4 regions of the Thalassobaculum sp. OXR-137 genome follow, and region 2 is predicted to be linked to each of the others. Evidence: predicted binding sites of a transcription regulator. Region 2 holds the regulator's gene; each other region holds the start of a gene.
The links. Region 2 encodes HrcA, which represses chaperone genes, less so after heat shock. Its sites were predicted from a motif close to GTTAGCACTCNCCNNNGGNGAGTGCTAAC; they were not measured.
Positions count from the first base shown of each region.

Region 1: T8K17_RS18275 (co-chaperone GroES) is a predicted target of HrcA. The motif match lies at 2,321-2,349, and genes of this name have one in related genera.
Region 3: T8K17_RS07025 (co-chaperone GroES) is a predicted target of HrcA. The motif match lies at 2,116-2,144, and genes of this name have one in related genera.
Region 4: T8K17_RS24155 (co-chaperone GroES) is a predicted target of HrcA. The motif match lies at 3,005-3,033, and genes of this name have one in related genera.

Region 1 covers NZ_CP139715.1:3,923,602-3,928,420, forward strand. Annotated here, with positions in the region: gene T8K17_RS18265 (inositol monophosphatase) at 1-194, opposite strand, end outside; gene groL (chaperonin GroEL) at 270-1,931, opposite strand; gene T8K17_RS18275 (co-chaperone GroES) at 1,994-2,281, opposite strand; gene hflX (GTPase HflX) at 2,389-3,684, opposite strand; gene hfq (RNA chaperone Hfq) at 3,877-4,125, opposite strand; gene T8K17_RS18290 (HAD family hydrolase) at 4,232-4,819, opposite strand, start outside.
Region 2 covers NZ_CP139715.1:1,103,216-1,108,034, forward strand. Annotated here, with positions in the region: gene rdgB (RdgB/HAM1 family non-canonical purine NTP pyrophosphatase) at 1-148, opposite strand, end outside; gene rph (ribonuclease PH) at 162-914, opposite strand; gene hrcA (heat-inducible transcriptional repressor HrcA) at 1,077-2,156, shown strand; gene T8K17_RS05215 (hypothetical protein) at 2,227-2,679, opposite strand; gene T8K17_RS05220 (hypothetical protein) at 2,765-3,217, opposite strand; gene T8K17_RS05225 (hypothetical protein) at 3,414-3,854, opposite strand; gene T8K17_RS05230 (hypothetical protein) at 3,915-4,130, opposite strand; gene grpE (nucleotide exchange factor GrpE) at 4,222-4,819, shown strand, end outside.
Region 3 covers NZ_CP139715.1:1,491,611-1,496,429, reverse strand. Annotated here, with positions in the region: gene groL (chaperonin GroEL) at 145-1,758, opposite strand; gene T8K17_RS07025 (co-chaperone GroES) at 1,777-2,091, opposite strand; gene T8K17_RS07020 (hypothetical protein) at 2,455-2,613, shown strand; gene T8K17_RS07015 (LysR family transcriptional regulator) at 2,902-3,807, shown strand; gene T8K17_RS07010 (TauD/TfdA family dioxygenase) at 3,915-4,778, shown strand; gene T8K17_RS07005 (GMC family oxidoreductase) at 4,775-4,819, shown strand, end outside.
Region 4 covers NZ_CP139715.1:5,211,440-5,216,258, forward strand. Annotated here, with positions in the region: gene T8K17_RS24125 (2Fe-2S iron-sulfur cluster-binding protein) at 1-58, shown strand, start outside; gene T8K17_RS24130 (DUF2332 domain-containing protein) at 67-1,059, shown strand; gene T8K17_RS24135 (2Fe-2S iron-sulfur cluster-binding protein) at 1,142-1,450, shown strand; gene T8K17_RS24140 (Usg family protein) at 1,513-1,791, opposite strand; gene T8K17_RS24145 (hypothetical protein) at 1,808-2,254, shown strand; gene T8K17_RS24150 (PAS domain-containing protein) at 2,260-2,829, shown strand; gene T8K17_RS24155 (co-chaperone GroES) at 3,104-3,421, shown strand; gene groL (chaperonin GroEL) at 3,502-4,819, shown strand, end outside.

The DNA of each region.
Region 1 (4,819 bases), 2.6 Mb from region 2:
GAGCCCGGATAGAGATCCGGCAGCAGCTCGACCAGACGGCGCTCGGCCGCCTCGTCGGCGACGGTCACCAGATCGGTCGGACCGGTCTTCTCGCGGATGTCGCCCTCGGCCAGATTGCGCCAGCGCGGCAGGATCTCCGCCTCCGCCACCTCGGTCAGGGTAGCGGCGAGCCGGTCGAGATCGACGGATGTCATCGTCAGAAAGCTCCGTGGAAACGAGAAAGGGCCGGACACACGGCCCGGCCCTTCCCTAACACGAGTGCGGCTGGCTCAGAAGTCCATGCCGCCCATACCACCCATGCCGCCCATTCCGCCCATGCCACCCATGTCGGGCATGCCGCCGCCGGAGGTGTCCGGCTTCTCGGCGACCATGGCCTCGGTGGTGATCAGCAGTCCGGCGATGGATGCGGCGTCCTGCAGCGCGGTGCGCACGACCTTGGTCGGGTCGATGACGCCGGCCTTGATCAGGTCTTCGTAGGTGTCGGTCGCCGCGTTGTAGCCGAAGGTGTTCGACTTCTGCTCGAGCAGCTTGCCGACCACGACGGAGCCGTCGGCACCGGCGTTCTCCGCGATCTGCCGGCACGGGGCCTGCAGGGCGCGGCGCACGATGTCGATGCCCATGCGCTGGTCGTCATTGGCATACTTCAGCTTGTCGAGGGCGCGGGTGCCGTACAGCAGCGCGGTGCCGCCGCCGGCGACGATGCCTTCCTGAACCGCGGCGCGGGTCGCGTGCATCGCGTCGTCGACACGATCCTTGCGCTCCTTCACCTCGATCTCGGTCGCACCGCCGACGCGCAGAACCGCAACGCCGCCGACCAGCTTCGCCAGACGCTCCTGGAGCTTCTCGCGGTCGTAGTCGGACGTGGTCTCCTCGACCTGCGCCTTGATCTGGGTGACGCGGGACTGGATGTCCTTCTTCTTGCCGGCGCCGTCGACGACCGTGGTCTCGTCCTTGGTCAGGGTCACGCTCTTGGCGGTGCCCAGCATCTTGATGTCGACGGTCTCCAGGTTGATCCCGACATCCTCGGACACCACGGTGCCGCCGGTCAGGACGGCGATGTCCTCCAGCATGGCCTTGCGGCGATCGCCGAAGCCCGGCGCCTTCACGGCCGCGACCTTCAGGCCGCCGCGCAGCTTGTTCACCACCAGGGTCGCCAGCGCCTCACCGTCGACATCCTCGGCGATGATCAGCAGCGGGCGGGACGAGCGGGCCACCTGCTCCAGCAGCGGCAACATCGGCTGCAGGCTGGACAGCTTCTTCTCGTGGATGAGGATCAGCGGGTTTTCCAGCTCGCAGACCATCTTGTCGGCATTGGTCACGAAATACGGCGAGAGATAGCCGCGGTCGAACTGCATGCCCTCGACCACGTCGAGTTCGGTGTGCAGGGACTTCGCTTCCTCGACGGTGATCACGCCTTCCTGGCCGACCTTGTCCATCGCCTCGGCCAGCAGCTTGCCCACATCGGCGTCGCCGTTGGCGGAGATCGTGCCGACCTGAGCGACTTCGCTCGACGACTTGATCTTCTTGGAGTTGCTCTCGACGTCCTTGATGACGGCGGCGACGGCGAGGTCGATGCCGCGCTTCAGGTCCATCGGGTTCAGGCCGGCGGCGACGGCGCGCACGCCCTCGCGGACGATGGCCTGGGCCAGCACGGTGGCGGTGGTGGTGCCGTCACCGGCGAGGTCGGAGGTCTTCGAGGCCACTTCGCGCACCATCTGCGCGCCCATGTTCTCGAACTTGTCCTTCAGCTCGATATCCTTGGCGACGGTCACGCCATCCTTGGTGATGCGCGGGGCGCCGAACGACTTGTCCAGCACCACGTTGCGGCCTTTCGGGCCGAGGGTCACCTTGACGGCGTTCGCCAGCGTATCGACGCCCTTGAGCAGGCGGTCGCGGGCATCGACGTTAAACTTGACGTCTTTGGCAGCCATTATGTTTCTCCTTAGATCGTTGCCGGATGGCGGCAGGGTCGGTCGTGGCGGTCAGCGGCCGATCAGCCGACGACACCCATGATGTCCGACTCCTTCATGATCAGCAGGTCCTTGCCGTCGATCTTGACCTCGGTGCCGGACCACTTGCCGTACAGCACGGTGTCGCCCTTCTTCACGTCCAGGGCGACGACCTTGCCGGACTCGTCCCGGGCGCCGGCGCCGACGGCGACGATCTTGCCCTGCATCGGCTTTTCCTTCGCCGTGTCGGGGATGATGATCCCACCGGCAGTCTTGGTGTCGCTCACCAGCGGCTCGACGACAACGCGGTCATGCAGCGGACGGAATTTCATGGGGCTTCCTCCATGGCTCGGCCAAAGAAAACGGCGGGCATTAGCACTCGCCGTGAATGAGTGCCAGGGGTATGGAGGTTTACCCTGTTTCTGTCAACCGGCTGGCCTCAGTTCAGGCGCTGAAACCGCTCTCCGAAGCGCTTTTCGGCCCGTGCGAGGGTGCTCGGGTCCAATCCGACGGTGATCGTCGAGCCGGTGTCGTCGTCGATCCGGTCGATGATGTCGCCATGGCTGTGCAGCCAGGCGGTGATCTCGCCGTCGGCGTAATCGACGTGCAGGGTCACCACCCGGTGGTTGGCCGACAGGAAGCCGTCGATCGCCTTGACCAGATCGGCGATCCCCTCGCCGGTGACCGCCGACACGCAGACCGTGTCGTTGAGCCGGGCGACCTCGTTGCGCAGGGTGATGCGGCGTTCCTCGGGCAGCCGGTCGATCTTGTTCAGCACGTCCAGCATGCGTCCCGGCCGGGTGGTCTCGTCGACCCCCAGATCCTCCAGCACCGCCAGCACGTCGTGCTTCTGGGCCTCGGTGTCCGGGTGCGAGATGTCGCGCACATGCAGCACCAGGTCCGCCTCGGTCACCTCCTCCAGGGTCGCGCGGAAGGCGGCGACCAGATGGGTCGGCAGGTCGGAGATGAAGCCGACCGTGTCGGACACGATCACCGTGCGCCCGCCCGGCAGGTCGATTCGCCGCATGGTCGGGTCGAGGGTGGCGAACAGCAGGTCCTGGGCCATCACCGAGGCGCCGGACAGCTTGTTGAACAGCGTCGACTTGCCGGCGTTGGTGTAGCCGACCAGGGCGACGATCGGGAACGGCACCCGGCGCCGCGCCTCGCGGTGCAGCTCGCGGGTCCGCTTCACCTCCTCCAGCTCGCGCTTGATGCGGGTGATGCGGTCGCCGATCAGACGGCGGTCGAGTTCGAGCTGGCGCTCGCCGGGGCCGCCGAGGAAGCCGGCACCGCCGCGCTGGCGCTCAAGGTGGGTCCAGGACCGCACCAGGCGGGAGCGCTGGAAGGTGAGCGAGGCGAGTTCGACCTGCAGCCGGCCTTCATGGGTGCGCGCCCGGGCGCCGAAGATCTCGAGGATGAGCTGGGTCCGGTCGATGACCTTGACGTTCAGCCCCTTCTCCAGGTTGCGCTGCTGCACCGGGGTGAGCGCGTGGTCGATGACCACGACCTCCACCTCCATCGCCTCGGCCAGCGCCTGGAAGCGCTCGATCTGGCCGCCGCCGAACAACGTGCTCGGGCGCGGCCGGTTGACGGTCAGCACCTCGCTGTGGACGGTCTCCAGGTCGATCGCGGCGGTCAGGCCGACGGCTTCCTCCAGACGTGCCTCCGGGTCGCGGACACCGGGGGTGTCCTCGTCCTTGGACGGCAGACGCGGATGCAGCACGATGGCGCGGATCTTACCCAAGCGGGGCTCCTTTTACGGGGACCCGACACGGTGCGTCCGCCCGGCGACGTGCCTGGGCCAAGACCGGCGATATGCCGGAGCGCATGGGAGTCCCCTCCAGCGCTCCAACATGTGGATGGCCGGGCCCCGGATCAAGTCCGAGCTGTCGGCGGAGGCAGTCTACCCCGAGACGGGGCATGCGGATCAGCTATCGCTGTCCTCGCCCGGCTCGAACAGGCTGACCGGGTGCTGCGGCATGATCGTCGACACCGCGTGCTTGTAGACCAGCTGGGAATGGGCGTCGCGGCGCAGCAGCAGGCAGAAATTGTCGAACCACGTGACAATGCCCTGGAGCTTCACGCCGTTCACGAGGAACACGGTGACGGGCGTCTTGTCCTTACGGATCTTGTTGAGAAAGACATCTTGGACGCTCTGGCTCTTTTCTGCGGCCATGGTTTTTTCCTTCGCTCCTCAATCGGCTCGCGCGCGCGGGTGGTGACACCACCTCTTTCGCAGATGCGAGATCAGATTGAAAGATATACCGCGAAATCGTTGCGACTCAACCGCGTAGCTCGCCAAGAAGCGCATAACAGTCAAAAAGCTGCACCGCGGGCGCACAATCGCTCAGATCCTCGGGGTGCGGATCCTCGGGATGCAGCAGAACCGGGACGCATCCGGCCGCATGAGCGGCCCGCAGATCGACCGCGCTGTCGCCGACGAACCACACGCTCGGCCCCGCCGTCACGCCGGTGCCGTCCAGCGCCATGTGGATCGGATCGGCCGCCGGCTTGTCCTTGGCCGCGTCGTGCGAGCCGAGGATCCGGTGAAAATACCTGTCCCAGCCGAGATGGGCCGTCTCCAGCCGCAGATAGGTGCCGGACTTGTTGCTGACCACGCCCATGGGGATGCCCTCGGCCGCCAGGGCGTCGAGCAGCTCGACAGCTCCCGGCAGAGGCCGCAGGGTCTCCAGGTGAATCGACGCGAAGCTCTCGTAGAACCGCTTGGAGGCGTCCTCCCAGCGCTCGCCGAACAGCTTGGGGAAGCTGTCGCGCATGGAGAGCTTGGCGTTCGCCCGAACCTGCGCCTCGTCCCAGGGGTCAAGGCCGTACTCGCTGAAGGTGGTGGACAGGGCGCGGGTGATGCCGCC
Region 2 (4,819 bases):
CGGTTTCCTCCGGCTCCGGAAGGCCGAGCTCTCCGGCGGAGACCACGGTCATGCCATAAGGTTCCAGCAGCTCGCCGATCTCGCGGACCTTTCCCGGATTGTGGGTGGCCAGGACCAGGGTCTCGCCGGCGAGCTTGCGGGGCGCCATGGGATCGGCCTCCTCAGCCCACCGCGGCGAGCTGCAGCGAGGCGAGCTCGTCGGTGCCCTTGCGGGCCAGCCGGAGCAGCTCCATGAAGGCCTCTTCCTGGAACGGATCGCCCTCGGCGGTCGCTTGCACTTCCACCAGCCCGCCGCCGGCGGTCAGCACGAAATTGGCGTCGGCGTCGCAGTCGCTGTCCTCGGCGTAATCCAGGTCGAGCACCGGCACGCCCTTGTAGATCCCGCAGGAGATCGCCGTCACCCGGTCGACGAGCGGATCGCTCTTCACCGCGCCGAAGCGCTTCAGGGTGGCGATCGCCTGGTGCAGGGCGACCCAGGAGCCGGTGATCGCCGCGGTGCGCGTGCCGCCATCGGCCTGCAGCACGTCGCAGTCGATGCGGATCTGGCGCTCGCCGAGGGCGGCGAGGTCGGTGACCGCCCGCAGGGAGCGGCCGATCAGGCGCTGGATCTCCTGGGTGCGGCCCGACTGCTTGCCGCGGGCGGCCTCGCGGTCGGTGCGGGTATGGGTGGAGCGGGGCAGCATGCCGTATTCGGCGGTGACCCAGCCCTTGCCGCCGCCCTTGAGCCAGGACGGGACCCGCTCTTCCACGGTGGCGGTGCAGAGCACATGGGTGTCGCCGAAGCGGGCGAGGCAGGATCCCTCGGCGTGCTTGGCGAAGCCGGGTTCCAGAACCACCTTGCGCAGTTCGTCGACGGCGCGGCCGGAAGGCCGGGAGCCGGTCTTGGTCTGGCCGGAGGTCGGAGCGGATGCCATAGGGGGCGCCTTTCGTTGCGGACGGCCAGTGCGGAGGGCCAGGGTCGAAATCTGGGCGGAAGCTAGCGATCCGAGCCTTCGACGTCCAGTGCCGCGGACCGGTGGCGAGGCGGATTGACCGGGTGCATGGCGCTTCCTAGATTTTGGTCTACCATGGCCGGTATGCAGAGAGATTCCTTCGACGGCACGATGATGCCGTCCACCACCCTCGCGCAGCTGAACGAGCGGTCGCGCCGCATCTTCATGCATGTGGTGGATGCCTATGTTGAGACCGGCGAGCCGGTGGGCTCGCGCACCCTGTCCCGCAAGCAGGGCCTGGTGCTGTCGCCTGCCACGATCCGCAATGTGATGGCCGATCTGGAGGAGGCGGGGCTGCTGTTCTCGCCCCATACCTCGGCCGGCCGGCTGCCGACCGATGCCGGTCTGCGCATGTTCGTCGACGGGCTGCTGGAGGTCGGCGGCGATCTCGGCCCGGAGGAGCGGGAGAGCATCGACGGCCAGTGCGCCGCCGCCGGCCGCAGCATGTCGGAGATGCTGGAAGAGGTGTCGTCCACCCTCGCCGGGCTGACCCGCTGCGCCGGGCTGGTGGTCTCGCCCAAGAACGAGGGCTCGCTGCGCCATATCGAGTTCGTGCCCCTGGGCAACCAGCGCGCCCTGGTGGTGCTGGTCAGCGAGACCGGCCTGGTGGAGAACCGGGTGGTGGAACTGCCCGCCGGCCTGCCGCCCTCGGCCCTGGTGGAGGCATCCAACTATCTCAACACGCGCCTCAGCGGCCGGACGCTGAGCGAGGCGATGGCCCGGATCGAGGAGGAGATCGTCCAGCGCAAGGCCGAGCTGGACGACCTGACCTCCCGGGTGGTGCAGGCGGGTCTGGCGACCTGGGGCGGCGGACCCGGCGCTTCCACCCTGATCCTGCGCGGCCAGTCGGCGCTGCTGCACGACGTGACTGCGCTGGAGGACCTGGAGCGCATCCGCGGGCTGTTCGAGCAGCTCGAGGAGAAGGAGAGCACCCTGCGCCTGCTGGAGACCACCGGGGCGGCCGATGGCGTACAGATCTTCATCGGTGCGGAGAACCAGCTGTTCCGCAACACCGGCTGCTCGATGATCATCGCGCCGTATCACGACCAGAAACGCTCGGTCGTGGGGGCGATCGGCGTGATCGGTCCGACCCGGATGAACTACGCCCGGATCATTCCGATGGTGGACTACACCGCGAAGCTGATCGGCCGGCTGCTGGGATAGGCACCTGCGCTTGGGTCAGGCCGACGCCGCCATGGCTTCAACCGCCATCTCTCGCGCCTGGGGCGGTCGGTCAACTGCAGCTACATGATGTCGTGCCTGTGGTATAGCGCCAGGAGCTGGCTATCGCGCCATTTTCTTTGTATTTCAAGTTTAGACAGAAATAACGCTTGCTTGGAGTTGTAATATAATTCGCAGACACCCAATCAAAATCCACAATAAAACTATTTGTAGGGAGATTTGATTGTGATTGTGGAGAAATCTGTTCGGTGTATTCAACTTCTATTCTGCATTCTGGTGTTGCGCATCGCAGATAAGCGATGCTCCCTTGCCGAATGGTGGAACTGCCGGCGGGCACAAATCGAACCGTGTCTGTTGAATTGAAGCTCTTAACCTTCAAGGGGACGTCGCGATTGGCACAGTTGCGAACGGCAAACTCACCAGCCTCGCCCAATTTCGGCATGACCAGGACAATGAGCGCGGGCAGCAGTTTGATGGCTTTCAAGAAAGCCGGTGACTCCGTCATGACCTGTTCCTCCCCATGGCGAACCGGAATTCATTAGTCCAAAAAAATGCTACGGATCTCCGGCGCAGATCATTCCGATCCTGCTCTAGCAACCGCATTGGCTGCCGACCATGCTGTTGTACGTGTTCATCAGGACGCCATCGCGGTCGTATCTACGTTCGATACAGTATGCCGATCGCGGAGTGGCCCGGTTGGAAATATCCGTTGTGAACGTCTGGGTCGACGTCCCGCTGGAGGTCATGCTGAACACTCCCGCTGCGCCGCCATTTGTGTTTGAGTCGGACGAGGAGCCGTTTCGCGGAACCGTGATGCTGAAGGTGCAATCCGGCGATGCGCAGCTCAAATACGCGGTCTCGCCGCGCGGAACGATCGCCGTCTGCACCGGGGAAATCCTCACCAGATCCGTGCTGTTGTAGACCTTGATGTCGAATTTTCCGACGATGTGCTTGGTGCAGTTGGTGACGGTGAAATTTCCTGCATGGGCAGGGCTGGATGCGACGAGAGCCGCCAGGGCGAGGACCCGTATGATCGGCTTCAAAATGGCCTCCTGAAGACTGGGTTTCCCCGACCCCGAAGAACCATGAAGGCAGTGCCGCCGACCATCAAACGCAATGATTTATATTTTTTCGTATTTTCTTGCAGGAATTCGGAGGCGGTCCGCCAACCACCGCCTCCTTGCCGTGCTGAGTGGTTATCCCTTCAGCACCGGTAGGGCCCCCTGAAGACCGGTACGGTCACGGACAGCTACAGGTATTGGCACCAGTATTCAGATATTGAATGCTTTTTACTTTTCCGTTGTCATTATAGACATACCTCATGCAGAAGGCCCGCTTGTTCGGTCTTGATTCCAGCCTCGTGCTCGTGGCCTCAATGTCTATATGGCCCATACCGAGGGGGTTATTCGGAATTATTTGCGAAGGATAATGGATATAAGCCACACATTCTTCGGTCGCACAGCTGAAGCGAACACCATTTCCTGCGCGAACAGTCGCTCTACCGGAGGGAGTGAACCGAATGGTGTCGTTCGAATTGTAGGATTTGACAGTAAAGGGCACGTCCTGCTTGGAACAATTAAACACCGTCACTTCGCCGGCCATTGCCAGGGTCGGTGCCAAGAGACTGAAGATGGCCGAAAAGATCCACAACAGCTTTACGGTCTTGGGTTTGCCGGGCACTTTTAACTCCATGTATTGCTGAACCGCACGTCCCCACCTACAGACTTGGCATGCTAGCCATCACGAACCGGCCGGCAATTGTAGTGATCTGTTTTCATTCGCAGATTTTCGCACTGCCCATAAAGTGGCGCCGATCAGGCCCGTGCCGGCCTTCCTGTTCCCGGTTCCGAGCGGTCGTCCGGCCTGCCGGTCTTGCGGCGCATCCGGACGCAAACCAATGCGTGCGGCGCTTTTCTGGCGGCGGTTGCGGTCGACCAGGGCGATTCGGGTTTTCATCCGACCCCTTGCGCCTTACATAGCGGACACCGATGTAGACGCGTCTCAGACAGTCATCCGACCTTCCAACCGCAGGACACGAGTAGCGATCATGGCGAACGACCAGAAGAAGCCCGCCGGCCCGCAGCCCGTCAACGACCAGCCGTCGTCCGGCGAGTCCTCATACGATGCGGCGGCGGAGGCCTCGCTCGCCGAAAGCCTGGGTCTGTCGGAGGAGGGTCTGTTCGACACCGAGGCCGGCGGATCCGATGCGCGCGATGTGCGGATCGCCGAACTGGAAGAGCAGGTGGCCCACCTCAAGGACCAAGCCCTGCGGGCGCTCGCCGATGCGGAAAACCTGCGCCGCCGCACCGAGCGCGAGAAGGAGCAGTGGCGCAAGTTCGCCTCCGCCGATCTGGCAAAGGACCTGCTGAACGCGGTCGACAACCTGCGCCGCGCCCTGGATTCCGCGCCGGCCGACCGGGAGTCTCTCGACGATGCGGTGAAGAATGTGATCGTCGGCGTGGAGATGACCGAGAAGGAGGTGCTGGCCGCCTTCGACAAGCACAAGATCCAGCGCATCAATCCGCTGGGCGAGAAGTTCGACTACAACCTGCATCAGGCGATGTTCGAGGTCGAGGACCCGAGCAAGGCCCCGGGCACGGTGGTTCAGGTGCTGGCGCCGGGCTATGTGCTGCACGACCGCCTGC
Region 3 (4,819 bases), 390 kb from region 2:
CAGTGCATTCGGTGAATATTTCGATCGATATGTAGTAAATTTAATATTCGTGGAGAGAATGGCGATTTCAAAGAGATTGCCATCACCGTTTCTTTTTATCCTCCGGCGAGACCGATTCCTGGTCCCGCCGGAAGATGATTTTTCTTAGTAGTCGGCCATAGCCATGGTGCCGGAATTTTCAACCTTCTCCGCGACCATTGCTTCGGTGGTGATCAGCAGACCCGCGATCGAGGCCGCACCTTGCAGCGCGAGTCTCACGACCTTTGTCGGGTCGATGATCCCGGCCTTCGCCATATCGACATACTCTCCGGAGCGCGCGTCGAAGCCGAGGCCGATATCGGCCTTGTCCAGGAGCTTACCGACGATGATCGAGGCATCGGCGCCGGCATTGGCGTAAATCTGACGCGCCGGGGCCTGCAGCGCACGACGGACGATGTCGATGCCGACCTTCTGGTCGTCGTTCTCCGGGTTGAGGCCGCCGAGGTTCTGGCTGGCATAGAGCAGGGTCACGCCGCCACCGGCGACGATCCCTTCCTCGACCGCAGCCCGGGTTGCGTGCACCGCATCGTCCACCCGGTCCTTGCGTTCCTTGGCCTCGACCTCGGTGACGCCGCCCACACGGATGACGGCCACGCCGCCGGCCAGCTTGGCCATCCGCTCCTGCAGCTTCTCCTTGTCATAGTCCGACGTCGCCTCGTCGGCCTGCGCGCGAATCTGGGTGCAACGGGCCTCGATCGCCGTCGTCTCGCCGCCGCCGTCGATGATCGTGGTGCTGTCCTTTTCGATCCGGACCCGACGCGCGGTTCCGAGCATCTCGAGGGTCACGCTCTCGAGCTTGATGCCGATGTCCTCGGTAATGACCTGACCGCCGGTCAGGATCGCGAGGTCTTCGAGCATGGCCTTGCGGCGGTCGCCGAAACCGGGCGCCTTGACCGCGGCGACCTTGAGTCCGCCTCGAAGCTTGTTGACGACAAGCGTCGCCAGGGCTTCGCCGTCGACATCCTCGGCCACGATCAGCAGCGGCCGGCCGCTCTGCGCGATGGCCTCGAGAACCGGCAGGATCGCCTGGATGCCAGGCAGTTTCTTGTCGTGCAGGAGGATATAAGGATCCTCCAACTCGCAGATCATCTTCTCCGCGTTCGTCACGAAGTAGGGGGACAGGTACCCGCGGTCGAACTGCATCCCATCGACGATGTCGAGTTCGGTCTCGGCCGATTTCGACTCCTCGATCGTGATCACGCCCGCATTGCCGACCTTGTCCATGGCCTTGGCAATCATCTCGCCAATCTCGCGGTCGTCATTCGCGGAGATCGTCCCGACCTGCGCGATCTCGGCATTGGTCTCGATCTTCCGGGAGACCCGCTCCAACTCGCCCGCGACCGCCGTGACGGCAAGGTCGATGCCGCGCTTCAGGTCCATCGGGTTCATGCCGGCCGCAACGGCCTTCGCCCCTTCGCGCATGATCGCATGGGCCAGGACCGTGGCGGTCGTGGTGCCGTCGCCGGCAAGGTCGCTGGCCCGGTTGGCCACCTCCTTCACCATCTGGGCTCCCATATTCTCGAACCGATCGGACAGCTCGATTTCCCGGGCGACGGTGACGCCGTCCTTGGTGATCCTGGGCGCGCCATAGGCCTTGGCGAGGAGAACGTTTCGGCCTTTCGGACCCAGCGTCACCCGAACGGCGTGTGCAAGAATATCGATGCCGCGCAGCATGCTGTCGCGGGCATCGGTGTTGAATCTGACTTCCTTGGCGGACATGGTCGATCTCCTGACGCGTTAAGTGGCCTGCTGCTCGGCGTGCGCCTGGTCGACGATGCCCAGGATGTCGGTTTCCCGCATGATGACGAGATCCTCGCCGTCGAGTTTGATCTCGTTGCCGCTCCATTTGCCGTACAGAACCCGGTCGCCGGCGGTGAGCTCGGGCCGATGCAGGGCGCCATCGTCTCCCCGGATCCCGGGGCCGACGGCCAGCACCTCTCCCTCGACGGGTTTTTCCTTCGCGGAGTCCGGGATGATGATGCCGCCGGGGGATTTCGCCTCCTGTTCGACGGGGCGGATCAGGACGCGATCCTGCAAGGGGCGCAATGTCATCGAGGGTCTCCTAGACCGGGGTGCGTTGGCACTCTCATGTCTGGAGTGCCAATCTGCTTTCCGTAGGTGGGGACCCGAAGCCTCGGATACGACGTATATATTTTCGCAGCGCGCCGGCGGCACTCGTTTCCGCGCCCGCTCCCGTCTGCCCCATTCGGGCGACGGTCGATAAGGATACGGCGCCGTGGGCCGGCCCCCGACGATCTCCGCATCAGCCCGGCGCTCACTCTCGCGGCTCGCCATCAAGCTTAAGAACTTAAAAAAAGTCGTTTTATGGATTATAAATAAAAATCATGCCGCCATTGTGAGAATACAAAATCGATCCTATATTACAGGTGTTGGTTTTTAAAAAATACACAAAACATGGAAAATAAAATCATGTCTTTCAAAGATTTCGCAAAGAAAACGTCCGGTATGACGAAACCGGATTTGCCGGAGCTGGAAAGCTCGAAGCCGGCTGCCGCTGCCCCCAAGGACAAAGGCATTGCCGGGCCGCCGAACAAGGCTGCGCCCCAGGCCTGACCGGTTCTGCCGGTCTGGAGGCACCGCAAGGGATGGTCACCGCCGGTGTGCCTCCGCTAAACGCCCTCGACCTTGCGGGCTGTTCGAAACATTTGGCCTGACCGGGCTTGGGGGTTCCCACGCCCGGTCAGGTGTCCGCTCCCTTCAGCCGGGAGCGCTGGACGGGTATGGAAGCTTGCGAGCCGCCCACTCCGGAAACACCATGAATGAGGTGTGGCCAGCCCTGCTCGGGTAAGTAAGGCTTGATGGGGCGTCAGCCGGAAGTCCAGACCAAGGGCCAGATACTCCATGGACCGTCTACAAGCGCTTCAGCTCTTCGCCCGTGTTGTCGAGCGGGGAACGATCTCGGCGGCCGGCCGCTCGCTCGGATTGTCGAAGACGGTGGCCTCCAAACGCCTTCAGGATCTGGAGGCCGACCTGAACATCAGTCTGCTCAACCGGACCACGCGCCACGTTTCCGCGACCGAGGCGGGTCAGGCGCTCTATGACCGGATCGTCCCGATGATCCGGGACATGGATGCGATCATCGAGCAGATAACCGAGAATTCGGAGACGCCGTCGGGCGTGCTGCGCATCCTCGCCCGTCGGTCCTTCGGGATGCTGCATGTCGTGCCCACATTGCCTGCCTTCCGCACGGCGTATCCCGAGGTCTCGGTCGACCTGCATCTGACCGAAACCGTGGAGATTGCGCCGTCGCATGGCGTCGATATCGCCATCCGCCTGGGGCAGCCGTCGGAGAAGTCCCTCAGCTGGCAGCGTCTGACGACCGACCGGCGTATGCTCTGCGCCAGCCCGGACTACTTTCGCCAGAATGGGACGCCCGCCAGCCTCGGCGACGTGGATCGCCACAACTGCCTCGCCTATGGCCAGGAGGCGGAACCGGCGGTCTGGGTGTCCGAGCATCTCGGCCAGCGCCAGGACGTCGTCGTCTCAGGGTCTCTGCGCTCCAACAGCGGTGAAGTTCTGCGCCAGGCGGCCCTGGATGGCCTGGGCCTCACGCTCCTGCCAGAATGGATGGTTGCCTGGGACGTGGCCGCCGGGCGCCTGCAGACGTGTCTCGACCAATTGCGGCTGTATCCCGCCGGCTATGGTGCGGAGATCTATGCCGTCTATCGGCGCGACCCCCGGCTGCCGCGGAAGGTCGAGGCTTTTCTCGGCCATCTCCAGCGGCATCTGGGTACCCACCTGGACTGATTTTCCGGAAAATCGGGAAAGTGTTTCCTGCATTCTCCCGCTTTTGCGTGGGGGCGCGATGCTGCACCGTTGTGTCAGCAAAGAAGTCCAACCAAGTGGGGAACGCCATGATCGCCGCCAAACGGTTGCATCCGCTCTTCGCGGCCGAGATCACCGACCTCGCCGTGTCGGCGCCGATCCCGGACGCTGTCTTCAGCGACATCGAGGCCGCCTTCCGCCGCCATTCGGTGCTGGTCTTCCGCGACCAGCCGATCACCGACGACCAGCAGATCGCTTTCAGCGAGCGCTTCGGGGCCTTGGAAACCACGAAGGTCGGCACCGCGGGAGCGGGCGGCAAGCTGATCGTGCTGTCCAACATGGATGAAGGCGGCGCCGTCGTGCCGGCGAGCGACCGGCAGGTTCTGAATAACCGAGCCAACCGTCTTTGGCACGCCGACAGCTCCTTCAAGGCGGTGCCGGCCAAGGCGTCGATGCTGTCCGCCCGGCTGATCCCGTCCAAGGGCGGGGACACCGAGTACATCAGCATGCGGGCGGTCTATGCGGCGCTGCCCGGCCGGTTGAAGCAGGCGGTGGAGAACAAGGTCGTGATCCATGACTACGCCTATTCCCGCTCCAAGATCGACCCGGCCCTGGTGACCGACGCGGAGCGCGCGGCGGTGCCGCCGGTCCGCCAGGCGATGGTGATCGACCACGGAGCCGATCTCGGCAGGTCGCTGTATCTCGGCGCCCATGCGGCGCGGATCGAGGGCATGGCGGAGGATGAGGGGAGGGCGCTGATCGACGAGCTGATGGCGTTCGCCACGCAGGAACGGTTCGTCTATGCGCACAAGTGGCAGCCCCACGACCTGATCCTTTGGGACAACCGGGCCGTCATCCATCGGGCGACACCGTTCGAGAGCGCGACCGAAAAGCGCCTGATGGTGCGAACGACCATCGCCGGGGACGCACCGACGCTGGTCGCCGCCGCATGATCGAGGCCGCCGACTATGTGATCGTGGGGGCCGGAACGGCC
Region 4 (4,819 bases), 1.4 Mb from region 2:
CCTGATGCGCGACGAGTTGGACGGCATGCACGTCACCCTCGCGCCCATGGCCAGATAAGCCACCCGATGGACGACACGGCCGCGATCGCCAAACGCTATCGGGACTTTGTCGAGGAGCAGGTGCGCGGGCGGTCGCCGATCTATGTCGCGCTCGGCCTGGCGGTGGCCGAGACGCCGGAGACCCTCGCCTTCCTCGCAACGCTGCCGGCGCCGAAGCAGCAGCCGAACCTGCTGCTCGCCGCGGTCCGCCATGTCTGCGGTGTGCCGGCCGACGGCGCCGCCTTGACCGCGGCAATCCGGAGCCAGGGCGAGGCGATCCGCGCGGTCATGCTGTCCCACTCGACCCAGACCAACGAGCCGGGCCGCTGCGCCCTGCTGATGCCGGTTCTCGCCCGTCTGCCGCAACCGATCGCCTTGTTCGAGATCGGGACGTCGGCCGGTCTCTGCCTCTATCCGGACCGATACGGCTACGACTACGGCGGTGTCCACCTGATGCCCGAGGGAGCAGGCGACAACGTGCCGGTCTTCCCCTGCGCGGTCGAGCCGGCGGCGTTGGTCCCGTCCCACTACCCGACCATCGCGTGGCGCGGCGGTCTCGACCTCAACCCGCTCGACGCCACCGATCCGGAACAGGTGGCTTGGCTGCAGACCCTCGTGTGGCCGGAGCAGACCGACCGGGCCGACCGGCTCGGCAAGGCCCTGGCGATCGCCCGGCAGGCCCCGGTGGCGATCCGCAAGCGCAGCCTGCTCGACCCGTTGGACGACGTGTTCGACGGCGCCCCCGCGGGAGCCACCCGCGTGCTGATCCACAGCTCGGTGCTGGCCTATATCGACGACGGGGAGCAGAGGCGGCAGGTCTGCGACCGTATCCGGGCAGCCTGCGACGTCTGGATCTGCAACGAGGCCACCCGCGTCCTGCCCTGGATCGCCGAGCAGGCCACGGCCTCCCCGCCGAACGGGATGTTCATGCAGGCGGTTAACGGAAAGCCGGTCGCCTGGACCGACCCGCACGGAGCGGCGCTGACCCTCATCGGCGACCGCCTGGCACTTCCGATCTGACGCGTAAAGCCCTGGACCGAACCCGAACGTTCCCCTAAACCTCGGAAAAAGTCCGAATGCCATGCAAGTCGAGGGGACCCCGATGAAAATCATTGTGACGGATCGCGACGGCGGCGAGCACGCGGTCGAGGCGACCAAGGGCTGGCGGGTGATGGAGATCATCCGCGAGGCCGGTCTGCCGATCACCGCGGAGTGCGGCGGCGCCTGCGCCTGCGCCACGTGCCATGTCTATGTCGCGCCCGAGTGGTGGGACAGGCTGGAGCCACGGGGCGAGGAAGAGAACGACATGCTCGATCTCGCCTTCGAGGTTCAGGAGAACTCTCGGCTGTCCTGCCAGATCCTGTTCGACGAGAGCCTGGACGGCTTGAAGGTCACGCTCGCGCCTGAGTGAGCCTGAAAGACCGAAGGGCCCTAAGCGGCCCTTCAATCCCTTGTCAGCGGCTGCCCTGAGCCTCAGTGATACCCGAACTCGTGAGCGGCGTAGGCGATCTCCTGCGGTCTGACCAGTTCGGCGTTCGTAATCCGGACGGTATGCAGGCGACCCTCGATATTCCGTTCCCAATAATCCAGGAATTTAGTCAGCCGGGGGAAATCGGGGGTGATATCCATCTCCTGCCACAGATAGCTTTGGAGAAGCTTGGGGTAATCGGGAAGACGATAGAGGATTTCCGCCGTGGTCAGCCGATATCGATACAAGTCGTTGACGCTCGGACGGGTTCCGGAATTCAGCATCGCGCCTAACCTCCGCATGAACGCAGTTGACGCTGAAAATTCTGCTGGTAGAACGGCCGCGCCGACAAGAGGAATTATCTTTTACTTCAGTATTTTAGCAGCCAACATCGGAGTCTGCTGCCAGCCGTCCGATGCCGTCGCCGATACCGGCACCTGCCCCGGGATCGCTTCCGGCGACGGCCCCGGCCTCGCCGCCTGCATCGTCAACGAGCTCTGCATCGAAGGCATCTATTCGCCGCCGCGGTCGATCGACCTGCCGCAGGAAGTTGTCGAAGCCTATCGCGACGCCGAAATCGATATCGCCGTCCGGCATTTCCGCCTGGACGTCCGCTTCCGCAAACGCGCCGGCGCGGAGATCGGCCAATGCGGCTATACCGGCCCCACGAAGTTCATGTACTCGCTGGTGCAACCCGCCTCGGCCACGAACATAACGGTGACATTTGACCCAAATTGGACATACTAGGATGCATGGCCAATTTTCCGCTTGCCACCGCGCCACTTAAGCCTCGGGCTCGACAGTTCGCCGACTATTGGCTTTCCCTTCCCCGTACCGACTTTATCCCGCACCGCCGAGACTTCGATCCGGCCGCGTTGGTCGGTATCCTCGATACCTTCATGATCTTCGAGATCGTCGCCCCCGACCATTTTCTGATCAGGCTGGCCGGAACCACGGTGATCGAGCATTACGGCCGCGAGATCACCGGCATGAACTATCTCGACTTCCGCACGCCCGACGAGCGGCCGATCACCCAGGCGATGATGTCCCTCGTCGCCACACAGCCCTGCGGGCAGTTGGTGCTGCAATCGGTGAGGACGGGCGACGGCAAGGGACGGGCGTCGCAGTCCTTCGGCCTGCCGATGCGCGACGACGAGGGCAAGGCGAGGCTGCTCTATTATCAGGTCGACTATATCAGGCTCGACGACCTGAAGACCCGCGACGAGCATTATCTCCTGGAGCAGCGCACCGTCGTCCGGCATTTCATGGATATCGGGAACGGGTTTCCCGACATAGCACTGGCCGGCCCGTTCGGTCGCTAACGCGATTGGCCAGGCGATTGATCGGGCGCGCATTTTTGCGGGCCCGTTGACCCGCCCTCCTCCCATCCTCATATGCCGTATAGCTGATTCCAGTCAGGCCGGGCCGGCAGAACCCACAATCTGGAAATGTCTGCCGACGAGCGATCTTGACAGAAATCCCGCGCTTCCTTACATCGCTAGCACTCACCGGGGCAGACTGCTAACACCTTAGAATCTCCCCGGGGACATTGCTCAAACTGCACGTCTCAACAGAGTGTAAATTGGAGGAAGGGTCATGAAATTTCGGCCGCTCCACGACCGCGTGGTGGTTCGTCGTATCGACGCCGATCAGAAGACCGCCGGCGGCATCATCATCCCCGACACGGCGAAGGAAAAGCCGATGGAGGGCGAAGTCCTTGCCGTGGGTCCGGGTGCCCGCGACGAGGCCGGCAAGGTTGTCCCGCTCGATGTGAAGCCGGGTGACCGCGTCCTGTTCGGCAAGTGGTCGGGCACCGAGGTGAAGATCGACGGTGACGATCTGCTGATCATGAAGGAAAGCGACATCATGGGTGTCCTCGAGGGCTCCGCGAAGTCGTCTAAGAAGGCCGCCTAACAAGCTGTCTCATTCAGCGAGGGGCCTTCGAAAGAAGCCGCTTGTATCAAGGGCTAAACCTATCCAAGGAGAGTATCACCATGGCTGCCAAGGACGTTAAGTTCGGCATCGACGCCCGCAACAAGATGTTGAAGGGCGTGGACATTCTGGCCGACGCCGTGAAGGTCACGCTGGGCCCGAAGGGTCGCAACGTGGTTCTGGAGAAGTCGTTCGGCGCTCCGCGCATTTCCAAGGACGGCGTGACCGTCGCCAAGGAAATCGAGCTGTCCGACAAGTTCGAGAACATGGGCGCGCAGATGGTGCGCGAAGTCGCTTCGAAGGCCAACGACGTGGCCGGCGACGGCACCACCACCGCGACCGTGCTGGCGCAGTCGATCGTCCGTGAGGGCGCGAAGGCCGTTGCCGCCGGCATGAACCCGATGGATCTGAAGCGCGGCATCGACAGCGCCGTCGAGGCCGTCGTCGCCGACATCGAGAAGCGCTCGAAGAAGATCACCACCTCCGGCGAGGTCGCCCAGGTCGGCACCATCTCCGCCAATGGCGAGCGCGAGATCGGCGAGATGATCGCCAAGGCCATGGAGAAGGTCGGCAACGAGGGTGTCATCACCGTCGAGGAGGCCAAGTCGCTCCACACCGAGCTCGACGTCGTCGAGGGCATGCAGTTCGACCGCGGCTACCTGTCGCCGTACTTCGTGACCAACGCCGACAAGATGATCTGCGAGCTGGATAACCCCTACATCCTGCTGCACGAGAAGAAGCTGTCCAACCTGCAGGCCATGCTGCCGGTCCTGGAGCAGGTCGTGCAGTCGGGCAAGCCGCTGCTGATCATCGCCGAGGACGTCGAGGGCGAGGCCCTGGCCACCCTCGTGGTCAACAAGCTGCGTGGCGGCCTGAAGGTCGCGGCCGTCAAGGCCCCGGGCTTCGGCGATCGCCGTAAGGCCATGCTCGAGGACATCGCGATCCTGACCGGCGGTACCGTCGTGTCCGAGGATCTCGGCATCAACCTCGACAGCGTCACCCTCGACATGCTCGGCACCGCCAAGCGTGTTGCCATCACCAAGGACGAGACCACCATCGTCGACGGTGCCGGCAAGAAGAAGGACATCGAGGGCCGTTGCTCGCAGATCCGCGCTCAGGTCGAGGACACCACCTCCGACTACGACCGCGAGAAGCTGCAGGAGCGTCTGGCGAAGCTCGCCGGCGGTGTGGCCGTGATCCGCGTCGGCGGTGCGACCGAGATCGAGGTGAAGGAGCGCAAGGATCGCGTCGACGACGCGATGCACGCGACCCGCGCCGCGGTCGAGGAAGGCATCCTGCCGGGCGGCGGTGCCGCTCTCGTCTACGCCATCAAGGCGCTGGAGAAGGTCAAGTTCTCCAACGACGACCAGCGCATGGGTG